Regions from separate parts of the Burkholderia lata genome, predicted to be linked through region 1. Evidence: predicted binding sites of a transcription regulator. Region 1 holds the regulator's gene; the other holds the start of a gene.
What was found. The regulator FNR, encoded in region 1, switches genes on or off when oxygen is low (the NO sensors DNR and NnrR bind a similar motif). The targets are predictions, from matches to a motif close to TTGATNNNNATCAA.
Positions count from the first base shown of each region.

Region 2: a site for FNR is predicted at 11,827-11,840, ahead of BCEP18194_RS02075 (universal stress protein). Genes of this name have one in related genera too.

Region 1 is NC_007511.1:3,532,660-3,547,287, reverse strand. Features, by position in the region: gene BCEP18194_RS38400 (GMC family oxidoreductase) at 1-1,050, opposite strand, end outside; gene BCEP18194_RS38395 (helix-turn-helix domain-containing protein) at 1,203-2,177, opposite strand; gene BCEP18194_RS38390 (hypothetical protein) at 2,413-3,201, opposite strand; gene BCEP18194_RS38385 (aldo/keto reductase) at 3,421-4,368, opposite strand; gene BCEP18194_RS38375 (LysE/ArgO family amino acid transporter) at 4,748-5,368, opposite strand; gene BCEP18194_RS38370 (LysR family transcriptional regulator ArgP) at 5,479-6,372, shown strand; gene fnr (fumarate/nitrate reduction transcriptional regulator Fnr) at 6,426-7,172, opposite strand; gene BCEP18194_RS38360 (universal stress protein) at 7,276-7,743, opposite strand; gene BCEP18194_RS38355 (DUF3005 domain-containing protein) at 8,336-8,746, opposite strand; gene BCEP18194_RS38350 (hypothetical protein) at 9,025-9,258, shown strand; gene epsC (serine O-acetyltransferase EpsC) at 9,396-10,316, shown strand; gene BCEP18194_RS38340 (SDR family oxidoreductase) at 10,362-11,165, opposite strand; gene folE (GTP cyclohydrolase I FolE) at 11,165-11,797, opposite strand; gene BCEP18194_RS38330 (LysR family transcriptional regulator) at 11,915-12,841, opposite strand; gene BCEP18194_RS38325 (4-hydroxybenzoate 3-monooxygenase) at 12,958-14,190, shown strand; gene BCEP18194_RS38320 (3-oxoacid CoA-transferase subunit A) at 14,334-14,628, shown strand, end outside.
Region 2 is NC_007509.1:489,735-504,362, forward strand. Features, by position in the region: gene BCEP18194_RS02020 (ABC transporter substrate-binding protein) at 1-461, shown strand, start outside; gene BCEP18194_RS02025 (carbohydrate ABC transporter permease) at 532-1,401, shown strand; gene BCEP18194_RS02030 (carbohydrate ABC transporter permease) at 1,398-2,300, shown strand; gene BCEP18194_RS02035 (SDR family NAD(P)-dependent oxidoreductase) at 2,305-3,090, shown strand; gene dgoD (galactonate dehydratase) at 3,087-4,232, shown strand; gene BCEP18194_RS02045 (ABC transporter ATP-binding protein) at 4,264-5,343, shown strand; gene BCEP18194_RS02050 (SMP-30/gluconolactonase/LRE family protein) at 5,417-6,322, shown strand; gene BCEP18194_RS02055 (LacI family DNA-binding transcriptional regulator) at 6,345-7,340, opposite strand; gene BCEP18194_RS02060 (porin) at 7,660-8,781, shown strand; gene BCEP18194_RS02065 (2-dehydro-3-deoxygalactonokinase) at 8,831-9,973, shown strand; gene BCEP18194_RS02070 (hypothetical protein) at 9,976-11,760, shown strand; gene BCEP18194_RS02075 (universal stress protein) at 11,921-12,394, shown strand; gene BCEP18194_RS02080 (DUF2964 family protein) at 12,410-12,601, shown strand; gene BCEP18194_RS02085 (hypothetical protein) at 12,689-13,249, shown strand; gene BCEP18194_RS02090 (tetratricopeptide repeat protein) at 13,292-14,476, opposite strand.

The DNA.
Region 1 (14,628 bases):
CGGGCGGCCGCTGCCGGTCGTGTCGACGAACGCGCCGGATTCGACGACGTTCGACGTCAGCAGGCCCGTGCGGCACAGCATCCACTGCAGCCCGTGCCGCAGCGCTTTCAGCCCGCGATCCTCGCCCAGCAGGCTGACGGGCGCGTGGCTGCGGCCGTAGATCGAGACTTCGAGATGATCCTGGTAGTTCGCGCCGACGTCGCGGCTGTCGTGCAGCACGTCGATGCCGTGCGCGTGCAGGTGCGCGCCGGGCCCGATGCCCGACAGCATCAGCAGCTTCGGCGTGCTTAGCGCGCCGGCCGCGAGCACGACGTCGGCGCGCGCGGCGGCCGAACCCGTCGCGCCGCTTTCCGTCCGCCATTCGACACCGCTCGCGCGCTGGCCGTCGAACCGGATGCGCGTGACGCGGCAGCCGGTCAGCACGCGCAGGTTCGGGTGGCCGATCGCGTCGGCGAGATAGGTGGCCGCGGTACTGCCGCGCTGCCCGTCGAAGATCGTCGTGTGGTAGAAGCCGACGCCATGTTGCGCGGCGCCGTTGAAGTCGTCGTTGTACGCGATGCCGGTTTCCTGCGCGGCTTTCACGAACGCGAGGCTCAGCGGATGGCGGAAGCGCGTGTCGCCGACCTTCAGCGGCCCGTCGGTGCCGTGAAACGGCTCGGAGAGCCGCAGGTGCGATTCGGCGCGCTTGAACACGGGCAGTACGTCGTCCCAGCCCCAACCCGTGCAGCCGAGCGCGGCCCAGTCGTCGTAGTCGTCGCGCGTGCCGCGCACGTACAGCATCGCATTGACCGAACTGCCGCCGCCGAGCGTGCGGCCCTGCGGCACATAGGTCTTGCGGCCCGCCGCACCGGCTTGCGGCTCGCTCTCGAACGTGACCGTGCGCCGCGTGCCGAGCACGCGGATGAACGTCGCCGGCATCCGGATGAACAGGCTGTCGTCCTTCGGGCCGTCCTCGAGCAGCAGCACGCGCCTGCCGGCCTTCACCAGCCGGTGCGCGACCGTGCAGCCGGCCGAACCGCCGCCGACGACGATATGGTCGTACGTCTCCATCCCGCTTCTTCTCCTTGCTGTCGGGCGGCGGAACGAGTGCCGCCGCGCAGGAAGCCAGCTTAGCGACCGCTATGCGGCCCCATTTGACCGGGACGGACGCCGTGCTTGCCTCGCAGGGACACGGCGGCGGATGGTGGGTGGCAGATTGCGGACTAGCGCGCGTCGGCCGGCGCCGGCGCGCGCGTATCGCTCGGCGTCTCGCCGAAGCGCGCGCGGTAGCTGCGGCTGAAGTGCGCGCTGTTGTTGAAGCCCCATCGGAACGCGATCTCGCTGACCGTCAGGTGCTTCAGCGACCGGTCGCGCAGGTCGGCGCGGCAGCGCTCGAGCCGCCGCGCGAGGATGTAGCGCGTGAGCGGCATCCCTTCGATTTCGAAGACGCGCGCGAGCTGGCGCGGCGACAGGTTGATCGCGCGGCTCACCGACTGGCTGTCGAGATCGTCGTCGGCGAGATGGCTGTCGATGAACGCCTTGGCGCGCGACAGCGTGTGGACGGTCGACTTGGTCGGCGACGCGTCGCCGTCGCGCAGCCGCAGCATCGACTGCACGAGATCGAGGATCGCGGCGGCGCGCCGTTCGCGGGCGTCGGACGTCGGCTCCGGTGGCGCGGCGAGCAGCGCATAGACCTGCCGCACGGCCCACGATGCGACGCCGTCGTCCCGGTCGATCTTGACGAGGCTGCGGTAGCGCCACGGGCCGACGCGCGCCTCGAACACGTCGCGCGGCACGTCGAGCACGGTCATCGCCATGTCGGCGGGAAAGCCGTGGCCGTACGGCATCGACGTGTCGTAGAGGACGAGGTCGCCGGGCCCGTGCTGCATGCAGTCGACGTCCTGGAACGTATAGCCTTGCCCTGCGTGCATCAGGCAGATGAACACGGCGTCGCGCTGGTCCGCATGGATGTTGTGCGACGTGCGCACGACCGCGTGCCGGTTCGCGACGATGTCGCAGGCGCCGAACAGCCCGAGATCGCGCTTGCGCAGCGACGCGTCGATGCCTTCGGACGACTTGCCGCTGCATTCGATCCGCACGAGCGTGCGCGCGACATGGTCGACCCAGAAGTCCACGCGTTCGTGGCCGCGTACGGCACGCGTCGAGATCGTGGCGATCTCCGTGCTGGTGTCCGGCATGACGTTCTCCCAATGACCGCCTGAGCGGCGCAGTCTCGGGCAGGTCGAACGGCGCGGTCAATCCGTGAAAGACCGGGGACGGGCGTGTGACGCGCTTGCAGTGGGGCGCTGTGGCTGCAAGCGCGATCAATGTCCGTCTGAGTCAACACAAGCGGCCGTGCCGGTCAAAACGCGATGGCGGTTTTCGGCTATGTGGTGTGCATTTCGCGACGCATGTGAGACAGGTGCCGCCGGCTTACCTTGACGAGGACGACGTCAGCCCGAGCGACACGTCCTGCTCGTAACCCATCTTGCCGCCGCGGTACTCGACGCTGACGTAGCCGGCCCGCCGCGCGTCGGCGACGTTGGCGTAGATCGACGTCATCACCATTCCCGCGTCGCAGTCGAGCGGGATCGTGCGGTCGATGCGGCCCGTCGCGATGTTCACGGCCCGCAGCGACTGCATCGCAATGCCGCACTTGTCGGACAGCGCATAGACACCGACCAGCATGTGGGTCTTCGTGCGATACCACATCGGAATATCGACTGTGCCGTTGAGCTGGAGGTGATCCTGATCGTTGTCGTTCAACCGCCCGACTTCGTTCAGCGTGATCGGGAGTGTCTTGCGGCCGTCGTCCCAGACGCCGGTTGCCGTTTTACCGGCGACGTTCAATGTGATCGGGCAGGGCTTCGGCCGCGATGGCGATGCGGCCGGCACGACCGGCGAGTCGGCGTTCGAGGCGGGCGGCGATGCTTCGCACAGCGTCACGCGGCCGTCGGGCTCGCGGTGGCCCTGCAGCGTGATCGGCCTGCGATGCGCGTCGTAGTAGTAGCTGCCGTCGACGCGCCAGCGGCCCGCGTCGTTGTGGTTGATGGCGTCGTAGGTCTGCAGCGAGACGTGGACGGGTGCATTGCCGATCGTGCCGGTGTAGTTCGTGACTTCGTACCAGCCTGCGTAAGACGCGGCCGGCGCGCACGCGAACAACACGGCGAGCATGGCGACGAACGGGGGAGCGTAGCGGGTGCGACGAGTGTTCCGGGACATGGGCGGTGTATGTGCGTGGTGTAGGCCTGGCCGTCACGGATATCGGTCCGGGGCCGCGTCGAGCCGTGCGGCGGGCCGCCCGGGCGCACGCCATTGTATCCATCTGCACTCACGGATTGCCCGCCTCCGCGAATGCGGCGGCAAGGGCGCGCACATGACGCAGGCCGGTCGCGGAACCGCGCGCATGGCGCGATCCGATCGACCGGCCCGCCACCGACTTCAGCCCGCGCTGGCCTCATCGATCCGGCGAATATCGTCCTGATCGAGCTGAACGCGGATCGCTTCGCCGAGCGATTCCAGCTGCGCCAGCGACGTCGCGCTGGCGATCGGCGCGGTGATCGTCGGCCGTGCGATCTGCCAGGCGAGCGCGATCGCGGCCGGTTGCGTGCCGTGCTTCTCGGCCACCGCATCGAGGGCTGCGAGGATGCGCAGCCCGCGCTCATTGAGATACCCGGCGACGCGATCGCCGCGCACGCTCTTCTTCAGGTCGGCCTCGCTGCGGTACTTGCCCGACAGGAAGCCGCTCGCGAGCGCGTAGTAGTTGACGACACCGAGCTTCAGGTCGCGCACGACCGGTTCGAGATCGCGTTCGTAGTCGGCGCGGTCGAGCTGGTTGTATTCGGGCTGGATGACCTGGTACGCGGGCAGGCCGTCGCGCTTGCTGATGTCGGCCGCTTCGCGCAGGCGTGCGCCGCTGTAGTTCGATGCGCCGATGATTCGCACCTTGCCCGCGTCGATCAGCGTTTGATAGGCGCCGAGCGTTTCTTCGAGCGGGGCCGTATCGGCGAGATCGCTGTGCGAGAAATACAGGTCGATGTAGTCGGTCTGCAGGCGGCGCAGCGAATCGTCGGCGGCCTTCAGGATGTTGTCGCGGGTCAGCCCTGCGCGCGTGGCCAGCAGGCCGACCTTGGTCGAGATCACGACCTGCTCGCGCTTGCCGGAACGCTTGAGCCACTTGCCGATGATCGTTTCCGATTCGCCGCCACTGTTGCCGGGGGCCCAGGCCGAATAGACGTCGGCCGTGTCGATGAAGTTGATGCCGGTATCGGCGAGCGCGTCGAGCAGCGCAAACGACGTGTTCTCGTCGACGGTCCAGCCGAAGACGTTGCCGCCGAACGTGAGCGGCGAAACCTGGATGTTCGACGTGCCGAGGGTGCGTAGTGCCATGTTCTGCTCCGATTTCTGCGGGGTGACGGAATGGAACTGCGGGATGGGCCGAGACGACTACGGCGAGACGACGAGGTACGTGGCGTGGTCACGCCGTTGTCGCGGGACGCCGGACATTCTCGCCGATCGCTTCGATTCGTGCAGTCAGCGCGCCGTCGCGATGGCGGACGGTTTGACGCGGATGACGGACACGCCATCCGTTGCGTGAGTGTTTCGCGTGGCTGCGTTCGATCGGGAACCGATTATTTGTCGCGGCTGGCGCGACGGGGCGCGGAACGGAGTGCGGAGGGAGGCGGGCGGGAGGGCGGATGCTCCGGCATTGCGCCGGAGCGGGCGGGACGACGGGCGGCAAGCGGCCGCCCGTGCGACGGTGAGCAGGTCAGCGCAACTGCACGGCCGCGAGAAACAGCACCATGCTGCCGATCGCACCATCGAGCACGCGCCACGCCACCGCTTTGCGGAACCACGGCGCGAGCAGTCGCGCACCGTAGCCGAGCCCGAGGAACCACACGAGGCTGACCGACATCGCGCCGATCGCGAACGCGAGCCGCGCGCCTTCCGGCTCGCGTGCGCCGGCCGTGCCGATCAGCAGGAACGTGTCGAGATACACGTGCGGGTTGAGCCACGTGAACGCGAGCGTCATCAGCACGATAGCCAGGCCGCTCTGCGGCGGCGGCGCAACCGCGTCGCCGCGCACGTCGAGCGTTTCGTGGCCCGGCTTGAACGCGCGGCGCAGCGCGTTGATGCCGAACCACGCGAGATACGCGAGGCCGACGTACAGCACCGCGTGGACAAAGGTCGGATAGCGTTCGACGAGCACCGATGCGCCGCCGACGCCCGCGCCGATCAGGATCATGTCGGACAGCGCGCACAGCAGCACGATCTTGCCGACGTGCGAGCGCATGATGCCCTGCCGCAGCACGAATGCGTTCTGCGCGCCGATGGTGACGATAAGTGAACCGCAGAGTGCGGCGCCGTGGGAAAAAGCGAGCCAGTTCATGGTGGGTGACAGCAGTGGGAGTAGTAGACGGATGAATCGGGTAGCGCTAGTCTGCGGTCAGCATGAAAATAAGAGAAGCTAATTCACCTAATGCAGATTAAGGAAATCTAATGCTCGACTACGCGTTGCTCGATGCCCTCGCGGCCGTGATCCGGCACGGCTCGTTCGAGCGGGCGGCCAAGGAGCTGAATGTCACCGCGTCGGCCGTGTCGCAGCGCGTGAAACTGCTGGAGGAGCGGGTCGGCAGCGTGCTCGTCAAGCGCGGGCAGCCGTGCGTCGCGACGACGTCGGGTGCGCTGCTGTGCCGGCATACCGAGCGCGTGCAGCTGCTCGAGGCCGAGCTGGGCGGCCGGATGCCGGCGCTGCCGGGCCAGATCGCGAGCGCGTGGCCGACGTTGCGCGTGGCCGTCAACGACGACAGCGTCGCGACGTGGTTCATCGACGCGGTCGGGCCGTTCTGCACGGAGCGCGAAACGTTGCTCGACCTCGTGATCGACGACCAGGATTACACCGCTTCGCGCATTCGCGACGGCAGCGTGCAGGGCGCGGTGACCGCACAGGCCGAGCCGATCCAGGGATGCAGGTCGGAGCGACTGGGGCGCATTCGCTATCGCGCGGTGTGCTCGCCGGCGTTCTACGAACGCTACTTTGGCGCGGGCATCACGCGCGATGCGCTGCGCCGCGCGCCGTGCGTGATGTTCAATCCGAAGGACGGGCTGCAGGCGCGTTTCATCCGGCGCGTGACGCGCGCGGATCTCGATCCGCCGCAGCACTGGATACCGCACGTCGCAGGCTACCTGCGTGCATGCGAAACGGGATTGGGATGGGGAATGTGTCCGGACCGGATGGTCGACCGCCAACTGGCGGCGGGCGAACTGGTCGACATGTCGCGCGGGCGAACGATCGACATCGACCTTTACTGGCAGAGCTGGCGCTTGTCGATCGGCTGGCTCGACGATTTCAGTGCGGCGCTGAAGGCACGCGCCGCACTGTTTCTCGATTGACCGATTGCGTGACGCACGCGGCGCGCGAGATGCGCGCGCCGTGCGGCATCACGTCAGACGTGATGCAAACCGTCGAAATCGACGATCTGGACGTGGCGGCCCTGCATTTCGATCAGGCCGCGCTTCTGGAATTTCGACAGCGTGCGGCTGACCGTTTCGAGCGTCATGCCGAGGTAGCTGCCGATGTCTTCGCGCGTCATCCGCAGGTTGAATTCCGACGGCGAGTAACCGCGCTTCAGGTAGCGTGACGACACATCGAGCAGGAACGCGGCGACACGTTCTTCGGCATTCAGCGAACCGAGCAGCATCGTTTGCGACGTTTCGCGCACGATCTGTTCGCTCATCAGCTTGTGCATGCGCAACTGCATTGAACCGGCTTCCGAGCACAGCGTCTTGAGTGCGCTGTACGGAATCACGCAGACCGAGCTGTCTTCCAGCGCGACCGCGGTGCGCGGATGCGTGTCGTCGCAGATGCCGTCGAGGCCGAGCGCTTCGCCGGCGAGGTGCAGGCCCGTGACCTGCTCGCGGCCATCGTGACGTGTTGCGACGGTTTTCAGCGAACCCGAGCGCACTGCGTACAGGTTGTCGAATGCGTCGCCTTCGCGGAACAGTGCTTCGCCGCGCTTGACGGGGCGCGCTGCGCAGATGACCGACTCGAGGCGACTGAGCGCTTCGGGTGCCAGGCCCTGCGGCATGCACAGGTGCCGCATTGCGCACGTCGAGCAGTGCGCGGCCTGGCGAGGAGCCCAGCTACCGGCATGAGGCGTGGCGGCGGGACGTGTGGCGACGGGCGTCAGCATGATCGTTTACTCCGGCGTTGAATCGACGGAATCATTGTCCCACCGCAACTTGCCGCTGTCGGGTGACAAAACGTCGCGACCGCCCGCGCATGCCGAACGCCGCTTACGCGGCCGGTTCGTCGACGTTGGCAGCCGCCGGAATCAGCAGCACGGGCAGCGTCGCGTGGCGCACGCATTGCTCGGCGATGCTGCCGAGCACGAGACGGCGGAACCCGCGGCGGCCGTGCGTGCCGAGCACGAGCAGATCGGCATCGAACGCTTTCGCGCCGTCGAGGATCAGCGACGACACGTCGTTGAGCGACGTCGCTTCGCTCAGCTTCGTCTCGCCCTTCACGCCCGCTGCCTGCATCAGCGCGGTGAAATCCTTCGCGAGCGCGTTGCCCTGCGCGACGAGCTGGTCGCGCAGCACGGACGGATCGTAGCCGGGAACGTTGTAGTAGATCGCGGCGTTCTCGACGACGTAGAACGGTTGCAGCTCGGCGCCGTGCGATTTCGCGAGTGCCAGCGCGGCATCGAACGCATGGCGGGACGTGTCGCTGCCGTCGACGGCAACCAGAATACGCTTGTACATAGTGTCTCCGAGTGGCGGGTTGAAGCGAAGTCGGCCGGATGGCCGATCGGGATGGGCAATGCGCAATGCTGCGAGGCAGAGTAAACCAATGGCCGGGACTTTGCAGTGAGGTGCCGGTCGTGCCGCGCGGCGGTGAGCGATGCACTTGGCGCATGCTGCGCCGCGTGACGCGTCACGCATGTCGCGTGTCGCGTGTCGCGCGGCGTGGTGGTCGCTGTCGCCTGCATCGTCGGCGGGAAGGCACGCGCGCGCATCGGTGTCGCGTGTCGCACATGCACATGCACATGCACATGCATCGCCGCACATGACGCGCATACCGACCGCATCGACACGACAGTCACGCGGATGCGTCACCCGCATCGACATTCAATCGCAACCGCGCCGTTTCGACATGACCTCGATCAACGCATGTGCGTCAGTGCGATTCACGACGTGCATGGCGTCGCCGGTGCCGCTGCGCGGAATCATTCGTTCGTGCATCGTGCGGTTGCCGGTACCCGGTCGGCACACGAGCGCGTACGCCGATCCCCAGCCATCGGCTGTTGGCCGATACCGGTTCGCAAACGAACGATCGATTCAAACGCCGCGCCGGCTATCTCGGCACGGCCGTCAGCTCGAATACGCGCTCCGGACGCCGCTGGTGGCCGGGCCAGTACGCGCTGCCGTACATCCGGTGGACCGGGCCGAACAGCGCGTCGCTCATGGGCGGTGGCGCGTCGAAGCCCTTCTCGATCACCATGTAGCCGGCACGCAGCGCGAACGCCGGATGATTGCCGCCGGGGCGGCTGTCGAAACCGGCGAAACCGTCGCCGGCTTCCGGCATCGCATTGACGAGCGACGCGTTGCTGCGCGTGATTTCGTCGGGCGAGATCGGCCCGCCGCCGGCGAGGCGCGCCGCCTCGCGGTTCTTGCCGTCGGTATCGACCGTGCTGTCGTGCGTGTCGTCGTTGTCGAGCTCGATGCTGCGGGGACGCGAACGATCGGTTTGACCGGATGATTCCATCGCGGCTCTCCTCGCGGCGAAGCGTTCCGGATCGAAGCAAATCCCGTTCCGGGCGTGACGGGAAAAGGCGCGCGGGCGATCGCCGCGGTCGCGCGACGCGCACTGATTTGTCATGATTTATTTCAGCTAGAAGACGCGTTTTCTACAGAGTATGATTCTTTTCCTGCGAAGCGGCGACAGGGGATTCAGTCGCGCCGCCTCTGCCCGCGCCGGGGGGCCGCAGCACCCTTAAAGACGGGTAGTGAACAACAAATCAAGGGACTAGAGGTGGCGGATTCATGCAAGCGACTACTGCCTTCACGCACCGCGGTTATCTGTTGAACTGCGCGCCCGCGCGCGCCAGTGACGGTTCGTTCAAACCCTACGTCGTGATCTCCCGATCGAGCGACGGGGAACTCGTTGCGAACCGGTTTTTTCCGATCGAGCTCCAGTTCAACGACGAAGGCGACGCAATCGCGCACGCACGCGATTGGGCCGTGCGTTGGATCGACGCGAGCAGCATCACGATCTGACGCCGCCGCGCGTCGGCGCCATCGGCCGTCCGGCCGATTCCCGGTGTGCCGCTCCCGGACAAAAAACGCGGTAATCTTGCGGAACCCGTCACTTTATTAGCGGCCGTGCGACCGAGCGCGGCCGCCTGCATTGGCATATGTCGACATCACCCGCCCGTCAGTGGGGCCTTGAAGAAATCGTTGCCGGCTTGCGCGAGTCGCGCGAGGAACTCCATCGCACGCGCCATCCGCGCGGCATCCGCGAACTGCCGTCGCGCGATGCAATCTGCAAGATTGTGACCGGCCTGCGCGCGTCGATGTTTCCGACGCACTACGGCGCACCGGACCTGACCGATGAAAGCGTCGACTTCTACGTCGGCCACACGCTCGAAAGCACGCTGCGCATCCTGTCCGAACAGATCCGCCGTGCGCTGCCGTTCCTGCCCGAGCATGTCGATACGCCGTTCGCCGAGCTCGACGAACGCGCGTTCGAAATCGCGCGCGAATTCGGCCGGCAGTTGCCGGCGGTGCGCGCGCTGCTCGTCAGCGACATCCAGGCCGCGTATGCGGGCGATCCGGCCGCGCAGCACATCACCGAGATCCTGCTGTGCTACCCGGGCGTGCTGGCGATGATGCATCACCGGCTCGCGCATGCGCTGCACCGGCTCGGCGTGCCGCTGCTCGCGCGATTCATCAATGAAATCGCCCACTCGGCCACCGGCATCGACATCCACCCGGGTGCGCACATCGGCCCGAGCTTCTTCATCGACCACGGCACGGGCGTCGTGATCGGCGAGACGGCGATCATCGGCGAGCGCGTGCGCGTGTACCAGGCCGTCACGCTCGGCGCGAAGAGCTTCCCGGCCGATGGCGAAGGTGCACTGGTCAAGGGTAATGCGCGGCACCCGATCGTCGAGGACGACGTGGTGATCTACGCGGGCGCGACGATTCTCGGCCGCGTGACGATCGGGCGCGGCTCGGTGATCGGCGGCAACGTGTGGCTCACGCACAGCGTGCCGCCCGGCACGAGCGTCGCGCAGGGCAAGGTGCGCGAAGGCGGGAGCGCCGACAAGCCGTAACGCGGCGCGCGGCCGTCGGTTGCCGGCCGCCGCCGCGCGCGCCGGTCAGTGCTTGCCGTCGGGCGCGCGGTGCTTGTACAGCACGTCCTGGTCGACACGGATCAGGTTCTGCCCCGCATCGACGACGAAATCCACGCCGTTGTACGCGTTGCCCGTCAGCATCAGGATCGCGCTCGCGACGTCGTCGGGGCCCGCGATGCGCGCAAGCGGCGTCGATGCGCGGCTCGCGTGTTCGAAGTCGGCCTGCGTCTGGTCGTCGCTCGGCAGCATCAGCCCGGGGAATACCGCATTCACGCGCAGCACCGGCGCGGACGACAGCGCGAGCATCTGCGTGAGGTTGCCCAGCGCGGCCTTCGCGACCGTGTAGCTGAAATGGTCGCGGTGAAAGTTTTCCTTGATCTTCTGGTCGACCACATTCACGACGACACCCTGCGTGCCGGCCGCGCGGGCCCGTTCGTAGAACGCGCGCGTGAGCAGGATCGGCGCGCGGCAGTTGACGGCCCACGCCTGGTCGAACGCCGCGAGGTCGAAGCTCGGGAAATGGTCCTGCCAGAATACCGACGCATTGTTGACGAGCACGTCGAGGCGCCCGAAGCACGCATACACCTGGTCGATGAGCGCGGTGATCTGCGCGGCATCCGCCAGGTCAGCCTGCAGCGCGACTGAATCGTGTCCGCTCTCGGCAATCGCACGGGCCGCTGCCTGCGCGGCATCGGCCGAACGGTCGTAATGCACCGCGGTGCGATAGCCGTGCGCGGCGAAATACTCGGCGAACGCGCGCCCGGCCCGGCGCGCGGCGCCGGTCACGAGCACGACGGGCGCATGCGCCGCTTGCTTCGTCTGCGCCATTACGTATTCGTCAGGTTCACTGAAGAAGGATTCGCGACGATCGACAGGAATTCGCGCCGCGTCGACGGATCGGTGCGGAACGTGCCGAGCATGCGCGACGTGACCATCTCGACGCCCGGCTTGTGCACGCCGCGCGTCGAGATGCACTGGTGCGCGGCTTCGAGGATCACGCCGACGCCCTTCGGCTGCAGCACGTCGAACAGCGTGTCGGCGATCTGCACGGTCATCTTTTCCTGGATCTGCAGGCGTTTCGCGAATGCGTCAACGAGGCGCGCCAGCTTCGAGATACCGACCACGCGATGATTCGGCAGATACGCGACGTGCGCGCGGCCGATGATCGGCACCATGTGGTGCTCGCAGTAGCTCTCGAAGCGGATGTCCTTCAGCACGATCATTTCGTCGTAGCCGTCGACTTCGCTGAAGGTGCGCGCGAGGATGTCGCGCGGCTCCAGCGCATAGCCGGCGAAGAACTGTTCATAGGCGCGCACGACACGTGCGGGCGTGTCGATCAGGCCTTCGCGCGCGGGATCGTCGCCGGCCCAGCGCAACAGCACGCGAACCGCGTCTTCTGCTTCTTCACGGCTCGGGCGGGATGCGGCCGGCTCCGGCCGCGCGGACTTCTTTTTACCCATCTATCTGCTCCATCGAATGCCGCCGCCGGGGCGGCGCGGAATCCGGGCATTGTTTCATGCTTTCGCGGGGCGCGCGCGGGGCCTGGGGCCCGTCCTTCGCGGAAAGAGGCCTGGCACTCACTTCGGCCATTCGTCCTGCTCGTCGTTGAACAGTGAGGCGACGACGCCGCGCAGCCACGCGGTGCGCGGATCGTTGTGGTACTTGCGATGCCAGTGCTGCTTCAGGTCGAAGCGCGGCAGCGCGAGCGGCGGCTCGACGGGCACGATGAACGCGTGCTCGGCCGCATACGCATAGCCGATCGCATGCGGCACCGTCGCGATCAGGTCGGTACGGCTCAGGATGAACGGCAGGCTCATGAAGTGCGGCGTCTCGAGCACCGCGCGGCGCTGCATGCGCTGCTTCGCGAGATATTTCTCGAGCACCTCCTGGCTGCGGCCTTCGGCCCGCACCACCGCGTGCCCGCACCCGAGGAACTGCTCGACCGTGAACGGCGGCGCCTGTTCGAACGGATGGCCGCGCCGCATCAGGCACACGAACCGGTGTGTGAACAACCGCTGCTGGAAGAAGTTGTTGCCGTCGAGATCGGGGAAGTAGCCGACCGCGAGATCGATCGTCCCGGCTTCGAGGCCGCGTCCGACTTCGTCGTGCGCGAGCGAGACCGAGCGCAGGTTCGCGTACGGCGCGCGCGTCGCGAACGCCTGCAGCAGCTTCGGCAGGAACACGATCTCGCCGACGTCCGACAGCGCGATCGAGAACGTGTGCGTGCTCGCGGCCGGGTCGAAGTCGTGCGGCGCGACGAGGCCGCGCTCGATCTGCGCGAGTGCGTCGCGGGCGGCCGGCAGCAACGCGAGCGCGCGCGGCGTCGGCTCCATTCCGCGCGACGTGCGCACGAACAGCGGATCGCCGAAGTACTCGCGCAGCCGGCCGAGCGCGGTACTCACGCGCGGCTGGCTGACGCCGAGCAGGTCGCCCGCGCGGCTCACGTTGCGCGTGTCGTCGAGTGCGACGAGGTAGGGAATGAGGTTCAGATCGAGCGCATCCATCGCCAGGCCAGTATCGTCAAAACGTATACAACATATCTCCTGAATCGCGTTGCCGCATAGTCGGGAAAGCGCTCAAATGTGTTCGACGATTCGAATTAATGTTCAGGAGACGAACAATGCGCACCCAAGTCGCGATCATCGGCGCCGGCCCGTCCGGCCTTTTGCTGTCCCATCTGCTGCGCCTGCAAGGCGTCGATTCCATCCTCGTCGAAGCGCGTTCGCGCGAATACTGCGAGAACCGCATCCGCGCCGGCGTGCTGGAGCAGGGCACGGTCGACACGCTGAACGACGCCGGCCTCGGCGAGCGGATGCGCCGCGAAGGGCTCGAACACCACGGCATTGAGCTGCTGTTCTCGAGCCAGCGCCATCGCATCGACCTGTCCGCGCTCACCGGCGGGCGCGCGATCACCGTCTACAGCCAGCACGAAGTGGTGCGCGACCTGATCGCGGCCGGCGTCGAGCATGGCCACGCGATGCACTTCGACGTGAGCGACGTCGCGTTGCACGACGTCGAAGGCGAGCACCCGTTCGTCACGTTCAAGCACGCCGACGGCCGCGCAGACCGCATCGACTGCGACTACATCGCCGGCTGCGACGGCTTCCACGGCATCGCGCGCCAGACGATTCCGGCCGAGCGGCTGAACACGTTCGAGCGCGTCTATCCGTTCGCGTGGCTCGGCATTCTCGCCGACGCGGCACCGTCGCTCGACGAACTCGTCTACGCGCATCACGACAACGGTTTCGCGCTGTTCTCGATGCGCTCGCCGACGGTCACGCGCCTGTACCTGCAGTGCAAGCCCGACGAAGACCTCACCGAATGGTCCGACACGCGGATCTGGGACGAATTGCACACGCGCTTCTCGAACGACACCGGCTGGACGCCGACCGAGGGCCGGATCACGCAGAAAAGCGTGACGCCGATGCGCAGCTTCGTGTCCGAGACGATGCAGCACGGGCGCCTGTTCCTCGCCGGCGACGCCGCGCACATCGTGCCGCCGACCGGCGCGAAGGGGATGAACCTCGCGGTGGCCGACGTCCGTGCGCTGTCCCGCGCGCTCGGTGCGCGCTACCGCACCGGCGACGCGACGCCGCTCGACACGTATTCGGCGACCTGCCTCGAACGCGTGTGGCGCGCCGAGCACTTCTCGTACTTCATGACGAACATGCTGCACTCGTCGCCGGAAGACTCGCCGTTCGTCAATCGCCTGAAGTTTGCCGAGCTGAAATACGTGACGCGCTCGCGGGCTGCCGCGCAGGCGCTCGCCGAAAACTACGTCGGCTTGCCGTTCGACGACGCAGCGGCCCCCGAGGCAACCCGCCTTGACAACGCGCTGTGCGCGACTCTATGATCGGCCCATCGTTCGCTAATCGAATCTAGGTTCGAATAGCGAACAAATACCGGAGTCGATATCGGCCCCGGCGCGGCACGCGGCACGCGCGTGTCCGCTCGACAGGCCGCGCATCGAGCCGCGGGTTCGTATCAGGAAGAGACATGGTCAACAAGATTTTCGAATCGCTTCAGTCGGCGGTGGCCGACATCCACGACGGCGCGACAATCATGATCGGCGGCTTCGGCACGGCAGGCATGCCGTCCGAGCTGATCGACGCGCTGATCGAACAGGGCGCGCGCGACCTGACGATCGTCAACAACAACGCGGGCAACGGCGAGACGGGCCTCGCGGCGCTGCTGAAGGCGAAGCAGGTGCGCAAGATCATCTGCTCGTTCCCGCGCCAGAGCGACTCGCAGATCTTCGACGGGCTGTACCGCGCCGGCGAGATCGAGCTGG
Region 2 (14,628 bases), on a different replicon from region 1:
CGGGCCGCGTCGCGATGATGCCGCAGGGCGCCTGGAACATCGCGAAGTTCAGCGCGACGAAGGGGCTGTCGTTCCAGTTCGCGCCGCTGCCGGCGCTCGTGCCCGGCAACGGGCCCGTCGCGCTCGACATGCTCGGCACCGCGTGGGCGATCAACGCGGCATCGCACCAGGCCGACGCCGCGAAGAAGTGGCTCGCGTTCTGGGCGCGCTCGGACAACGATCGCCAGTTCCTCGATGCGGAAGCCGGGTTCAGCCCGTTCGAGGGCGGCACCGACGCGATGCCGCCGCAGGCGCAGCCGTATGCGGCCGCGCAGAAGAACGGGCACGTCGTGCTGTATCCGAAGGGCGTGTGGACCGGCTCGCTGTTCACGGCGATCTGGAATTCGATGTCCGCGTATTTCCTCGACATCGGGCAGGACCCGGCGAAGCTGCTCGCCCGTTGGGATGCGGCCGCGCGATGAACCGCCTGTCCGCTGACATTTCCCGTGCCGCGCGAGGGTGCGCGGCGCGGTTCGACGAAGGAGGCGCACGATGAAGCGCAACCGGACCTTGCTGTGGTGCGCCGTGCCGGCGCTCGCGCTGTACGCGCTGCTGAGCCTGTATCCGCTGTTCAAGGCCGCGCGGATGAGCCTGACGGATTTCTCCGGCGTGGGCGACGCGCACTGGATCGGGCTCGCGAACTACGCGGCGGCGTTTCGCGATCCCGCGAGCCTGCACACGCTCGTCGTCACGTTCGCGTATGCGGCGATCGTCGTGATCGTGCAGAACGGGCTCGGGCTGCTGTTCGCCGCGCTGCTGTTCTCGCTGCCGCGGCTGCGCGGTGCGTTGCGCGTCGGGCTGCTGGTGCCGAGCATGTTCTCGGCGGTGATCGCCGGGTTCGTGTGGGAGTACCTGTACTCGCCGCTCGGCGGCGGCATCAACGAGCTGCTGCACCTCGTGCATCTCGACGCGCTGCAGCAGGTGTGGCTCGGCGATCCGTCGGTCACGCTGCCGGCGGTCACGGCCGTGCACGTGTGGATGTACGTCGGCTACTCGACGGCGATCTTCCTGGCCGGCTACCTGAACATTCCGTCCGAACTGCACGATGCGGCGAAGCTCGACGGCGCGAACGCGTGGGTGCGCTTCACGCGCATCGACCTGCCGCTGCTCGCGCCGGCGTTCACCGTGAACATCACGCTGAGCACGATCGGCACGCTGAAGACTTTCGAGCTGCCGCTCGTGCTGACCAACGGCGGGCCGGACGGCGCGACGACCACGCTCGGGCTGCAGATCTTCCACAGCCTGTTCAACGACTACAAGTTCGGCTTCGCGAGTGCGCTGTCGATGATCATGCTCGCGATCGTCGTGGTGGTCGCCACCACGCAGAACACGATCCTGCGCCGCCGGGAGGACAACCTGTGAACGTCATCCGTCAACGCTTTCATGCGGACCAGCCGTCCACCGGCACGTCGGGCGGCGGGCTGCGCACGAGTGCGCTGCTGCGCCGCGTGCCGGGGTTCGCGCGGCTCGTCGCCGCGATCGCGATCGTCGCGATCGTGCTGCTGCCGACGATCTACATGGTGCTGATGTCGCTGCGCACCGGCGACGACATCATCGCGCGCCCGCTGGGGCTGCCCGACCATGTGTTCTTCGGCAACTACGCGGCCGTGTTCACGCAGATGAACTACTGGCGCAGCGTCGCGAACACGATCGGCATCACGCTCGCGGTCACGTTTCTCGTCGCGCTGCTGTCGTCGCTCGCGGCCTATCCGCTGGCCCGCGTGAAGGGCCGGCTGTCGAACGCGGTCTACATCGTGCTGACGCTCGGCCTGACGATCCCGATGTTCGTCAGCCTCACGCCGCTGTATGTGCTGTTCCGCGACCTGCACCTGCTCAACACGTATCTCGGCGTCGTGCTCGCGTACACCGTGCAGAGCCTGCCTCTCGGCGTGTTCTTCTACACGAGCTTCCTGAAGCGGATTCCGCTCGAACTCGAGGAAGCCGCGGTGATGGACGGCTGCAGCCCGCTGCAGGTGTACTGGTACATCGTGCTGCCGCTGTTGCGGCCGATCACCGGCACGCTCGCGATGTTCGTCACGCTGTCGGTGTGGAACGACCTCGTCTATCCGCTGCTGTTCCTGACCGACTCGTCGAAGTTCACGATCACGGTCGCGGTGTTCCGCTTCATCGGCACCAACGACATCGACCCGACCAAGCTGTTCCCTGCAGCCGTGATGGGCACGCTGCCGCTGCTCGTGCTGTTCTTCATTCTCCAGCGCAAGATCGTCGCGGGTATCACGGCCGGCGCGGTCAAGGGGTAAAGCCATGAATCCATTCGAATCGCTCGACGGTCGCGTGATCGTCGTCACCGGCGGCGGCGACGGTATCGGCCTCGGCATCGTCGACGTGCTCGCGCAATGCGGCGCGCAGGTCGTCGTCGCGGAGAAGAACGCCGCGCGTGCCGACGCAGTACGCGAACGGCTCGGCGGGCGCGATGCGCTGTTCGTCGAGACCGACGTGGCCGAACCGGCGAGCGTCGCCGCGCTGTTCGAGCGTGTGGACGCGCATCACGGCCGGCTCGACGGGCTCGTGAACAACGCGGGCATCACGCTGCACGGCCCGTTCGACGCATTCTCGCTCGACGACTGCGACCGCCTGTACCGCACCAACCTGCGCTCGATGTTCCAGTGCGCGCAGCTCGCGGCGCCGCGCATCGCCCGCGCGGGCGGCGGCGCGATCGTCAACATCGCGTCGAATCACGCGGGCGCGAGCGTGCCGGGCTTCGAGATGTACGCGGCGACCAAGGGCGGCATCGTCGCGATGTCGCGTGCGATGGCGACGAGCCTCGCGCCACAGCGCATCCGCGTCAACACGCTGAGCCCCGGCTTCACGCTGAACGCGCCGATCGGCGCGGCCCTCGAGCGCGATCCCGCGCTGCTCGACGCGTATCGCGCGCTGCATCCCGCGCAGCGCATCAACGAACCGGCCGATATCGGCCGGATCGCCGCGTTCCTGCTGTCGGACGCGGCGGCCGGCATCGCCGGCGCGGATCTCGTCGCCGACAACGGCATGTCGGCGCTGCTGTTCAACCGGACCCGTTCCTCCACATGAAGATCACCGAAATCGAAACATTCGCGGTCGCACCGCGCTGGCAGTTCGTGAAGGTCAGCACCGACGAGGGCCTCGCCGGCTGGGGCGAGCCGATCGTCGAAGGGCGCGCGGCCACCACGGCCGCCGCCGTGCACGAACTTGCCGACTACCTGATCGGCCGCGACCCGCGGCATATCGAGGACCTGTTCCAGGTCATGTATCGCGGCGGTTTCTATCGCGGCGGCCCGATCCTGACGAGCGCGATCTCGGGCATCGAGCAGGCGCTGTGGGACATCAAGGCGCGCGCGCTCGGCGTGCCCGTCTACGACCTGCTCGGCGGCCCGGTGCGCGACAAGGCGCGCGTCTATGCGCACGTGAAGGGCGACACGCCCGAGGACATGGCCGCGAACGCGCGGCAGCTCGTCGAGGCCGGCTATACCGCGCTGAAGATGGGCGTGGTCAACGCGACCGACTGGATTGAGTCGCCGGCGGCGATCGACCGCGCGGTCGCGCGCTTCGGCACGGTGCGTGACGCGATCGGCAAGGAGGTCGGGCTCGGCATCGACTTCCACGGCCGCGTGCGCCGCCCGGTCGCAAAGGCGCTCGCGAAAGCGCTCGCGCCGTTCGACCCGATGTTCTACGAGGAATTGCTGCTGCCCGAGCACAACGACGCACTGCGTGAAGTCGCGCGCGACTGCGCGGTGCCGCTCGCAACCGGCGAACGGCTGTTCACGCGCTGGCAGTTCAAGGAGCTGCTGCAGGAAGGCGTCGTCGACATCGTGCAGCCGGACGTGAGCCATACGGGCGGGATCTGGGAGCTGCGCAAGATCGCCGCGATGGCTGAAGCGTACGACGTCGCGGTCGCGCCGCATTGCCCGCTCGGGCCCCTGACGCTCGCGGCGTCGCTGCAGATCGATTTCTGCACGCCGAACGCGTTCATCCAGGAGCAGTCGACCAATGTGGCCTATCACGACGACAACGCGATGTACGCGTACACGCGCGGCATTCCGTTCGCGTTCGACGCGGGCTACGTCGCGCGCCCGGATGCACCGGGGCTCGGCGTCGAGATCGACGAGGAGAAGGTGAGGGAAGCCGCTGCTATCGGGCATCGCTGGCGCAACCCGGTGTGGCGTCGCGAGGACGGCTCGGTCGCCGAATGGTGAGCGGCTGCAACGGACGAGGAGAAAGGCAATCATGGCAAGTGTGTCGCTCAAGCAGATCCGCAAGCGCTACGACGACGGCGCGGACGTGATCAAGGACGTCAGCCTCGACATCGAGGATGGCGAATTCATGGTGTTCGTCGGCCCGTCGGGCTGCGGCAAGTCGACGATGTTGCGGATGCTGGCGGGGCTCGAGGAGATCACGTCGGGCGACCTGCTGATCGACGGCCGTCGCGTCAACGACGTGCCGGCCGCGAAGCGCGGGCTCGCGATGGTGTTCCAGAACTACGCGCTGTATCCGCACATGACGGTGTTCGAGAACATGGCGTTCGGGCTGAAGCTCGCGGGCGTCGACGCGGCCGAGACGCGCACGCGCGTCGGGCAGGCGGCCGAAGCGCTGCGGCTGTCCGCGCTGCTCGACCGCAAGCCGAAGGCGCTGTCGGGCGGCCAGCGGCAGCGCGTGGCAATCGGCCGCGCGATCGTGCGCAAGCCGGGCGTGTTCCTGTTCGACGAACCGTTGTCGAACCTCGACGCGGCGCTGCGCGGCGGGATGCGGCTCGAACTCGCGCGGCTGCATCGCGAACTCGGCAGCACGATGATCTACGTGACGCACGACCAGGTCGAGGCGATGACGCTCGGCGACCGGATCGCGGTGTTCAACGGCGGACGCATCGAGCAGGTCGGCTCGCCGCTCGCGTTGTACGAGCAGCCGGCGAACCATTTCGTCGCGTCGTTCCTCGGCTCGCCGTCGATGAACTTCCTGCCGTGCCGTGCGCACGGCGGCGCCGACGCGTTGCGCTTCGACGTGCCGGGCGGCTCGCTCGCCACGACGCCGGACGCGACGCGCTCATGGCCGTCGGGTTCGCTGCAGCTCGGTATCCGGCCCGAGAACCTCACGGTCGGCGCACCCGGCACGGGGCTCGACGGCCGCGTCACGCACGCCGAGCACCTGGGCGACGCGACGATCGTCTATGTCGAGCTCGCGGGCCACGACCGGCCGCTGTCGGTGCGGCAGAACCGCGACGCGTACACGGTCGCGGCCGGGCAGCCGGTCGGCGTGCGCTTCGACATGTGGCACGCGCACTTCTTCGACGACGCGGGCCGCGCGCTCTGAGTCCGGCCCGGCCGGCAGGTTCCGCCCGCCATACCGGCGGGCGGCCGAACGCATGCATAAAAACAGAATTTCGATGACGACAGTAAAACTGGTACAGGGCGCGAATGCGATCCTGGGAGAGGGCCCGCTCTGGTGCGAACGCTCGGCGTCGCTCTACTGGATCGACATCAAGCGCACCGCGCTCTACCGCTACACGCCCGGCCACGGGCAGACCGGCTTCTGGCTGCTGCCTGAGCTGGCCGGCTGCGTCGCGAGCGTCGACGACGGGCGGCTGCTCGTCGCGTTGAAGAGCGGCCTGCACCTGTTCGATCCCGCGCACGGCACGCTCGAACGGCTGGCCGACGCCGCGCATGCGCGGCCGTCGCTGCGCTACAACGACGGCGCGGTGGATGCGCGCGGCCGCTTCTGGGTCGGCACGATGGCCGACGACGGCGACGGCCCCGGCGATCTCCATTGCTTCGAGCATGCGCATGCGTCGCGCGTCGCGGTGGCCGGCTTCGCCTGCGCGAACGGGATGGGCTGGAGCCCGGACGGCTCGACGATGTACGTCACCGATTCCGGCCGCCGCACGATCTTCGCGTACGACTTCGACGTCGATGCAGGGCGGTTATCGAATGCGCGGCCGTTCGCGACGTTCGGCGACGCGCGCGGCGTGCCGGACGGGCTTGCCGTCGATGCGGAGGGCGGCGTGTGGTCGGCGATCTGGGATGGCTGGCGGCTGCATCGCTACGCGCCGGACGGCGCGCTCGACCAGGTCGTCGAGATGCCGGTGCAGCGGCCGACCAGCGTCGCGTTCGGCGGCGCCGATCGCGCGACGCTGTTCGTCACGTCCGCATCGGTCAACGTGAGTGCGGACGGGCTGCTGCGCGGCCCGCTCGCGGGCAGCCTGTTCGAGACGCGCCCGGGCGTGGCCGGGCTCGAGCAGCATTGCGTGGCGCGCGCGTGGCTGGGTGACGCGGTCGCGGCCACGCCGCGTTGATCATGCAGTAAGCGGCAAGCGCTCAGCGGCGGCGCGCGTCGCGCGGTCGCACCGTCGATTCGCGCACGACGAGTCGCGATTCGAGCATCGTATGCGGGGCAGGCGACTTGCCCGCGAGTGCGTCGAGCAGCGTCGTCATCGCGACTTCGCCCGCGCGCTCGGTTTCGGTGTCGATCGACGTCAGCGTGGGCGACGTGAGCTTGCCGAGTTCGAGGTTGTCGAAGCCGCACACGGCGACGTCGTGCGGGATCGCGATGCCGAGCCGTTCGGCTTCCTTGATGAAGCCGGCCGCGATCATGTCGTTGTAGCAGATCACCGCATCGGGCGGCTCGGCCGACAGCATCACCGACGCGCACACGCGCTCGCCGTCGGCCACCGTCGCGCGCGGCACGCTGAAGGTGCGCAGCGGCAGGCCGGCACGCGCGAGCACCTGCTCGGCGCCGGCGCGGCGTTCGTCGTCGCCGCGTGCGTTGGGCAGGCTGATGTACGCGAAGCGCTGGTACTTCTCCATCAGCAGGTGCTGCGCGAGCATCTCGCCCGCACGAACCGGATCGGAGTACAGCGTGAGCAGCCCGTCGCGCGGCGCGGAACCGACCGCGACCACCGGCTTGCCGAGGCTCGCGGTCCAGCGCAGGTCGTCGTCGGGCATGCTGGTGTTCAGGATCAGCCCGTCGACGCGCCGGCTCAGCTTCGTCAGCGCCGGCCGCTCGCCCTTGCGGTTCTCGTCGGCATCGACGATCAGGACGACGAAGTCGTTGCGCTGCGCGATCCGGTTCACACCCTTGACCATCGCGGTGAAGTACGGGTTGAGAATGTCCTGGATCACGACGCCGACCGCGCCCGTCTGGCCGGTGGCCATCGAGCGCGCGAGCGGGTTCGACTCGTAGCCGAGCTGCTCGATCGCTTCGGCAATGCGGCGTTCGACGTCGGGCGAGAAGCGCTTCGTCTTGTTGATGAACTTCGAGACGGTTCCGATGGAGACGCCTGCAGCGGCGGCGACTTCGTTGATCTTGGCCACGATGAAAGTGAGTGTCAGTGCATTTTGCCGGCGAGCATAGCATGCGCGCCGGTGGCGGCGACCGTGCGGCGGCATCGCAGCCATGCCGCGCGATCGGACTCGGTAGTATCCCTTGGAGGGCCAGAATTTTCTTGAAAAAGCGCAATCGCGCGCCGACAATGAAAGCGCTTTCCCGATTCGCGAGCATAGCACGTGTGCATTCCGTCAGAGACATCACGGAAATCGACGCACGACAACCGCCGCGAAATTTTTTTGCTGTCGAGGGAAAGCGCTTTCCCCAATTAGACGAGACGTGAACGAAAAGAAGGAGGAGATCTAGATGCGACAGTATGGGTGGATCGCGGCGCTGGCCCTGGCGGTGCCGGCCGTGGCGCAGGCGCAATCGAGCGTCACCGTGTGGGGGCGTGTGGGCGGCGACGTGCAGTACCTGAGCGGCGTGCAGAACGGCCCGCATTCGACGGGCTCGCGCTTCTCGGAAGGCAACGACTGGGGGACGAGCATCCTCGGCATCACCGGCAAGGAGGATCTCGGCGGCGGCAACCAGGCCGTGTTCTGGCTCGAATCGTCGATCAACGCGGCGAACGGCAACTACGGCGGCGGCGTGCTGTTCCAGCGCGGTGCGTGGGTCGGCTTCAAGAACGAGCGCTACGGCTTCCTGCGGCTCGGGCAGGGCTCGTTCATCAACAGCTATATCTGGTCGTACGATCCGCTGCTCGAGGAAAACTATTCGGTCGAGTCGCTCACGTCGTACCGCAACGGCCCGAAGCTGTCGAACGGGATCCGCTATGAATCGCCGAAGTTCGGCGGCTTCTCGTTCGCGCTGCAGGCGAACCTCGGCAACAGCTCGAACGGCTGGCTGCGCGGCTCGACGAACAACGTCGGTGCAACGGGCCTGTCCGATGGTGCGACGGTCGCGTACACGCACGGCGACTTCGAGGTACGCGCCATCTGGAACGAGATCCGCAACCAGTACGGCCGCGAAGACAACCTGTTCACCGCATCGCAGGAAGCGTTCATCGGCGTGCGCGACCGCTTCGGCCCGGCGCTGGTGCAGATCGGCTACACGCGCTACAGCGCTCCCGATACGCCAGCGGGCCTGTCGCGCACCGCGAACTACTACTGGGGCGGCGTGACGTACGACGCGACGCCGTTCCTGCATCTGCAGAGTGCCGTCTATTCGATGAAGATCGACGCGGGCCAGTGGACCGCCGACCACAGCGGCGAAGGGCGCTCGACGATCATCGGCCTCGGCGCGATGTACGACCTGTCGAAACGCACGTTCCTGTACGCGACCGCCGCGCACGTGTTCAACAGCGCGGGGGCGAACCTGGGCGTGAACCCGCAGTCGCCGGGGCTCGGCAACGGCAACGGGCTCGGTGCGTCGCCGATGCCGGGGCACGGGCAGACGGGCGTCTACGCGGGTATCGAGACGCTCTTCTGATACGGGCCTGACGAAGCATCGAGCCGCAACCGTCAAACAGAGGAATCCTATGCAAGATGCAACACCACGGCCCGGCGGCCAAGCGCCGGTGCCACGCCTGATCGCACTCGACTGGGGCACCACGTCGCTGCGCGCATACCTGATGGCGGATGCGCGGACGGTGCTCGACGAGCGGGCCGCACCGAAGGGCGTGATGCAGCTGGGCGGCACGGGCATCGCGATCGCCGACGCATGCGATGCGGCGTTCGAGGACGTGTGCGGCGGATGGCTCGACGCATGGCCGGCGCTGCCGGTCGTCGCGGCCGGCATGGTCGGCAGCACGCAAGGCTGGCGCGAGGCGCCGTATGCGGGCGTGCCGATCGATGCAACGCGGCTCGGCGCGTCGCTGCAGACGGTGCGCGCGCGGCGCGGCGTGACCGTGCACATCGTGCCGGGGCTGATCCAGCGCGGTGAGCTGGCGAACGTGATGCGCGGCGAGGAGACGCAGATCGTCGGCGCGCTGCAGGCGGGCGGTGCGACGCATGGCGCGACGAACGGCACGGCGCCGGTCCGGTGGATCGGGTTGCCGGGGACGCATTCGAAGTGGGTTGCCGTGCGCGGCTCGCGCATCGAACGCTTCTGCACGTTCATGACGGGCGAACTGTACGCGCTGCTGTGCACGCACAGCCTGCTCGGCCGCACGATGCAGCCGTCGGCCGGGTTCTTGCGCGACGCGTTCGAGCGCGGCGTGCGCGCCGCGCAGGCCGGCCATGCGACGGGGCTGCTCGCGACGATCTTCGGCAGCCGTGCGCGGCTGCTGGCCGGCGATCTGGCGCCCGCCGAGCAGGCCGACTACCTGTCCGGCGTGCTGATCGGCCATGAGCTCGCGGGGTTGGCGGCCGAACCTTGTGGGCCGGGCGGTGCGGCCCGCGATGCGGCGCTGCGACCGATGCTGATCGGCGACGCCGTGCTGTGTGAGCGTTACAAGCATGCGGCATCGCTGTTCGGCTGGCCGCCCGTCGACACGATCGACGGCGCGGCGGCAGCCGGCCTGTGGGTGCTGGCTGAGCGGGCGGGGCTGCTGCCCGCGGCAAGCGAGGAGGGGGCGCCGGTTCGTGTCGACGAACCGGCTGCCGGAATGAGCGGCCGGCACGAGGATCGACCTGCGGTCGACTCGATACCGGATCACGAATGCCATATTTCGGGAGACTGACCTTGAAACACTGGAAGATTGTCGCAGCGCCGCTGATCGGCGCGCTCGCAGCATGCGGTGGCGGAGAATCGGCGGACGGCGTCGCGGCCGGGCAGCAGTTGGCCGCCGTGCCCGCGGCTGCGGCCGAAAAGGCGACCATTGAAGTGCCCGGCACGCTGCACGTCGACTGCTCGCTCGGCTCGAACGGAACGGGATCGCCCGCGACGCTGGGCTCCACCGCGAATCCGATCCACGATCTCGCGACGTTGAACCGGATCGTGCTCACGCCCGGCATGCACGTGCGCTTCAAGCGCGGCACGACCTGTGACGGCAGCTTTGCGCCCGCGCCGGGCAGTACCGGCGCGGCCGGTGCGCCCATCGTCGTCGACGCGTACGGCGACCCGAAGGCGCCGCGTCCCGTGATCGCGGCCGGCTGCACCGATGCGACGGCCGACCCCGACCAGTCGATCACCGAGCAGCACAAGACGCCGAGCGGGTTCAGCGGCTATTACTCGCTGTGCAAGTCGGACAACCCCACGGTGAATCGCGCGGCCATCTCTCTCTACAACACCCAGTACTGGGAAATCCGCTCGCTCGAGCTGACCAACGATGCGACCACGCCCGGCGGCCGCCTCGGGCTGTATGTGCGGCTCGAGGATTACGGCACGGGCAGCCACTATCACGTCGACGACGTGTACGTGCATCACGTGCGCGGCTATCTGAAGGACGTCGCGAGCAATACGGTCGGGTCGTACAAGACGACCGGCGGGATGCTGTTCGAAGTGACCCGCGACAACGAGGCCGTCGGCACGAAGGAGACGCGCACCGGTTTCGACGACATCGCGGTCGAGAACAGCGAGATCTACAACGTCGACGCGGTGGCGCTGTCGACGCGATCCGCGTGGATGTGCCGGGAGGGCGGCGCACCGTGCGGCGACTATCCGCCGTACAAGGGCAATTCGGCGTACCTCACGAATCCGGCCACGCAGGCAGCGACGGACTATTTCCCGATGACGCACGTCGTGTTCCGCAACAACCTGATCCACAACGTCGGCGGCGACGGCATCATCGTCCGCACGGCCACCGCGCCGCAGGTCGAGGCGAATCACCTGTACGACATCTGGATGCGCGCGCCGGGCAACAGCGCCGGCGCATGGGCGATCAACACGGACGATGCGCTGTTCCGCTACAACGAAGTCAACGGCGTGCGGCTGCAGAACAATATCGAGGCCGGCGACGGGATGGCGTTCGACGCCGATCTCGGCACGCGCAACACGCGCGTAGCCGCGAACTTCAGCCACGACAACGACGGCGGGCTGATGCTGTTCTGCGGATGCGGTTCCGACGGACTGGGCCACGTCGCGCAGGAAACCGGCGCGATCGTCGAGAACAACCTGAGCCTGAACGACAAGCGGCGCATCGTGTCGGCCGCGGGCTCGGCCGATTCCGTCGTGCGCGACAACGTCGTGATTACGCGCACGCCGGGCCTGGTCACGCCGATCGTCGAAAACCTCAGCTACGCGAACGCGTTCCAGGTGACGGGCAACCGCTTCTACAACGCATCGGACAGCGGCGCGATCTTCCGGACGAAGAACGCGCAAGGCAGTTACGCGAACATCGTGTGGAGCGGCAACACGTACTTCGGCTATGCGGCGGATCCGGAATTCACCGGGCCGAACTATCGTCACGGCGCCCAGCCCGATACGGTGCTGCCGTTCGCGGGCCAGGACGTGGATGCGGTCGCCAGCGCGTGGTCGCGGGACAGCGGGTTCGACAAGCACAAGTACCGCGCGCCGCACGCACGATGACGCAAAGGCCTCCGGCGCGGGGTGGCGCCCTGCGTCGGCGGGTCGCAGCCTGGACGCCGGCGCGACTTGATCGTCATCAATATTCGAACCCGTCATCCGCCGATGATGGTGACAAGGCCGCGCGATCAGACGCGCGGCAACTCACCCCAGCGAGGTTCGCATGTACAAGAAGATCATGGTGGCCGTCGACGGCAGCGCTTCGTCGAAACAGGCGCTTGCCGAGGCAGTGAAGGTCGCGTTGGCAGGCGACGCGCACGTCAGCGTCGTGTATGTGGTGGACAAGTCGGTGCTGTTCACTTACGCGGGCCGTTTCGACCCGCACGCACTGGTCGAGGAGATCCGCGACGATGGGCGCAAGGTGTTGCGCGAAGCGGAGCAGATCATCGCGCTGGCCGGTGCGAAAGGCGAGGCCGAACTCGTCGAGACCGAAAGCATCGGCGAGGACATCGCGGAGCGCCTGCAGCGCTACGTGAAGGAATGCGGGATCGATCTCGCGGTGGTCGGCACGCACGGGCGGCGCGGGATCCGCCGCGTGCTGCTCGGCAGCGTCGCCGAACGCTTCGTGCGCGGCTCGAAGTGCCCGGTGCTGCTGATTCGCGGCGACGATGACGATGTCGCGGCTGCGGCTGCTTAACGCAGTGGGTGCGCGATGATACGTCGTCAGTACCGGATCGTTGTCGCGGCGATCGCCGTGTTCGTGTCGCTCGCGGGCATGATGGCCGTCGTGTCGGGGCTGCTGTTCGACAACGCGACGGCGCTGCGCGGCGGCGCGATCGCGCTGGTTGTCGGCGTGGCCGGGTTCGTCGTGATGCTCAACCCGGGCGCGAAAGGCGAGGGGTGACGCGCCGTGCTGCATCTTTCCTTGAAGGAATGCGCGCAGGCACTATAGTGCTCGAAGAACGACAACAACAACGAGCGCACGACAACAATGAAAACGAGGGACCTTGCGGCGATCGGCGTCGTCATCGGCGCGGCCGTGCTGCCTGTATTGTCTTGGGCCGGAACGGCGGCACCGCCGGCCGGCTTCGGTTCGCATGCGTCGTCCGGTACGTCGGCCACGGGCACTTCCGGCGTGTCCGGGCAGCACCCGGCCGCAGACCGCTACGGCGATCACTCGACGGATTTCACCGATACGATCGGCGGTATCGACTCGCAAGGTGACGGCATTCGCGACGACGTCCGGGCGTACATCGACGATCAATACCCGGACCCGTTGCAGCGCGCGGCGATGCGGCGCTACGCGGCCGTCCAGCGCGATTTCATGATGCACGGCGATACGCGTGCAGGTGCAATCGAAGGCTTTACGCGCGTATTCCGTTCGCTTGAATGCGTCAGTAGGCTGATGGGGCAGCCAGGCGTCAACCAGTCGAAAATCATCGCTGCGATGATGTCGAACACGAGGCAGCGCTTCGCCGCCAACGGTCATGCGATGGCGAATGCGTCCGGGCACATCTACATGCAGTCTCAAGGGGATCCGTGCGCGCAGTGACCGGCGTTCCCGCCGATCGCTGCATGCGGCGCGAAGCGTGAGTTACGTGCCTGTCGTTCCTGGCGACGCCGCGCTGTCCGGGATCGCCTGCACGTTCAGCCGCTTCAACGTTTCCGCCAGCTCCTCGTTCTTCGGCTGAACCTTCCGCGCCTGCGCGAACGCATCGCGCGCTTCATCCTGGCGTCCCAGTTTCCACAGCACTTCGCCCTTGTGCGTCAGCCCGATCGCATGGGCTTCGCTTGCGTCCTTGTCCTTGTCGCCGTCCTTCGCGAAGATCGCGATCGAGCGGTCGAACCACGTGAGCGCTTCGTCGTTGCGACCGAGGCGATACAGCGCCCAGCCCTTGCTGTCGAGCGCGTACGCATCGTCCGGCGATTCCGCGAGATGCGCGTCGATCATCGCGAGCCCGCGCTCGACTGCGACGCCGGCGTCGGCGAGCCGGTAGCCGATGTCGTTCCGGCGATCGTCGGGAATCCTGTCGAGATCGAGCGCGGCGGCCACGCGCCCCTCGTCGTGTTCTGCGATCGCGAGCGACAGCAGCTTGGCCACGATCTGCTGCCGCAAATCGCTGCTGATCCGGTCGCGGTTGGCGACCAGGCTGCCAAGGTATTGCGTGTACAGGTCAGGCGCGCCCGGGGCGTTCGCGCTGTTCGCGATGGTCAAGCCGGGGCCTGCGCACCAGTCGGTGTCGGCCGACCCGGCCAGCGTGCCGGCGTAAAGATTGACGTTGCGCGGCGTGCGCGATTGCGCGTAGTAGGTGTAGCCGTTCGCATCCGAATAGCCGCACGCCAGGTATTCGTTCTCCACGTCCAGCACGTACGGGAAATGGCCGATCGGTGCCGAGCCGCCCGGCTCGACTAGCCGGAACGATTCGCCCAGGTCGCCGTCGCCGACGATCGGGTTGAACACCCACTGCTTCTCCGGATGCAGCTTCGGCAGCCGGACCCGGACCGTGCGCCCGGCCGCGTCGGTCGTGCCGAAGATCACGCTGTCATGCTCGTCCGGCTTGACGGGCAGCCCCGCGATGACCTGACCGGGCAGGAACAGCCGGTAGCGCGCATTCGGCAGCGGCTGGTGCGTGGCGGGGTCGCGCAGCACGAACTGGTGAACGTAAGCGCCTTTTCCGAACGACGCCGTCGGCGCGACGTAGGTGCGCGCGTAGGCGGCGGGCAGGGCGGTGCAGCTCAAGGCCGCGGCAACGAGCGCGGCGAGAAGGCGGGATGTCATGAATTTGCGGTTCTTGTTGGTAAAGGTGTTATTGACCGACGGCCGGAAATGCATTGAACGAACCGCGCGACCGTCGATATCCCGATGCAGATACCGATACGGATGGTTGGATCGTCCCGTGCAATTCAATGCGGATCTCGCCCGCCGCAACG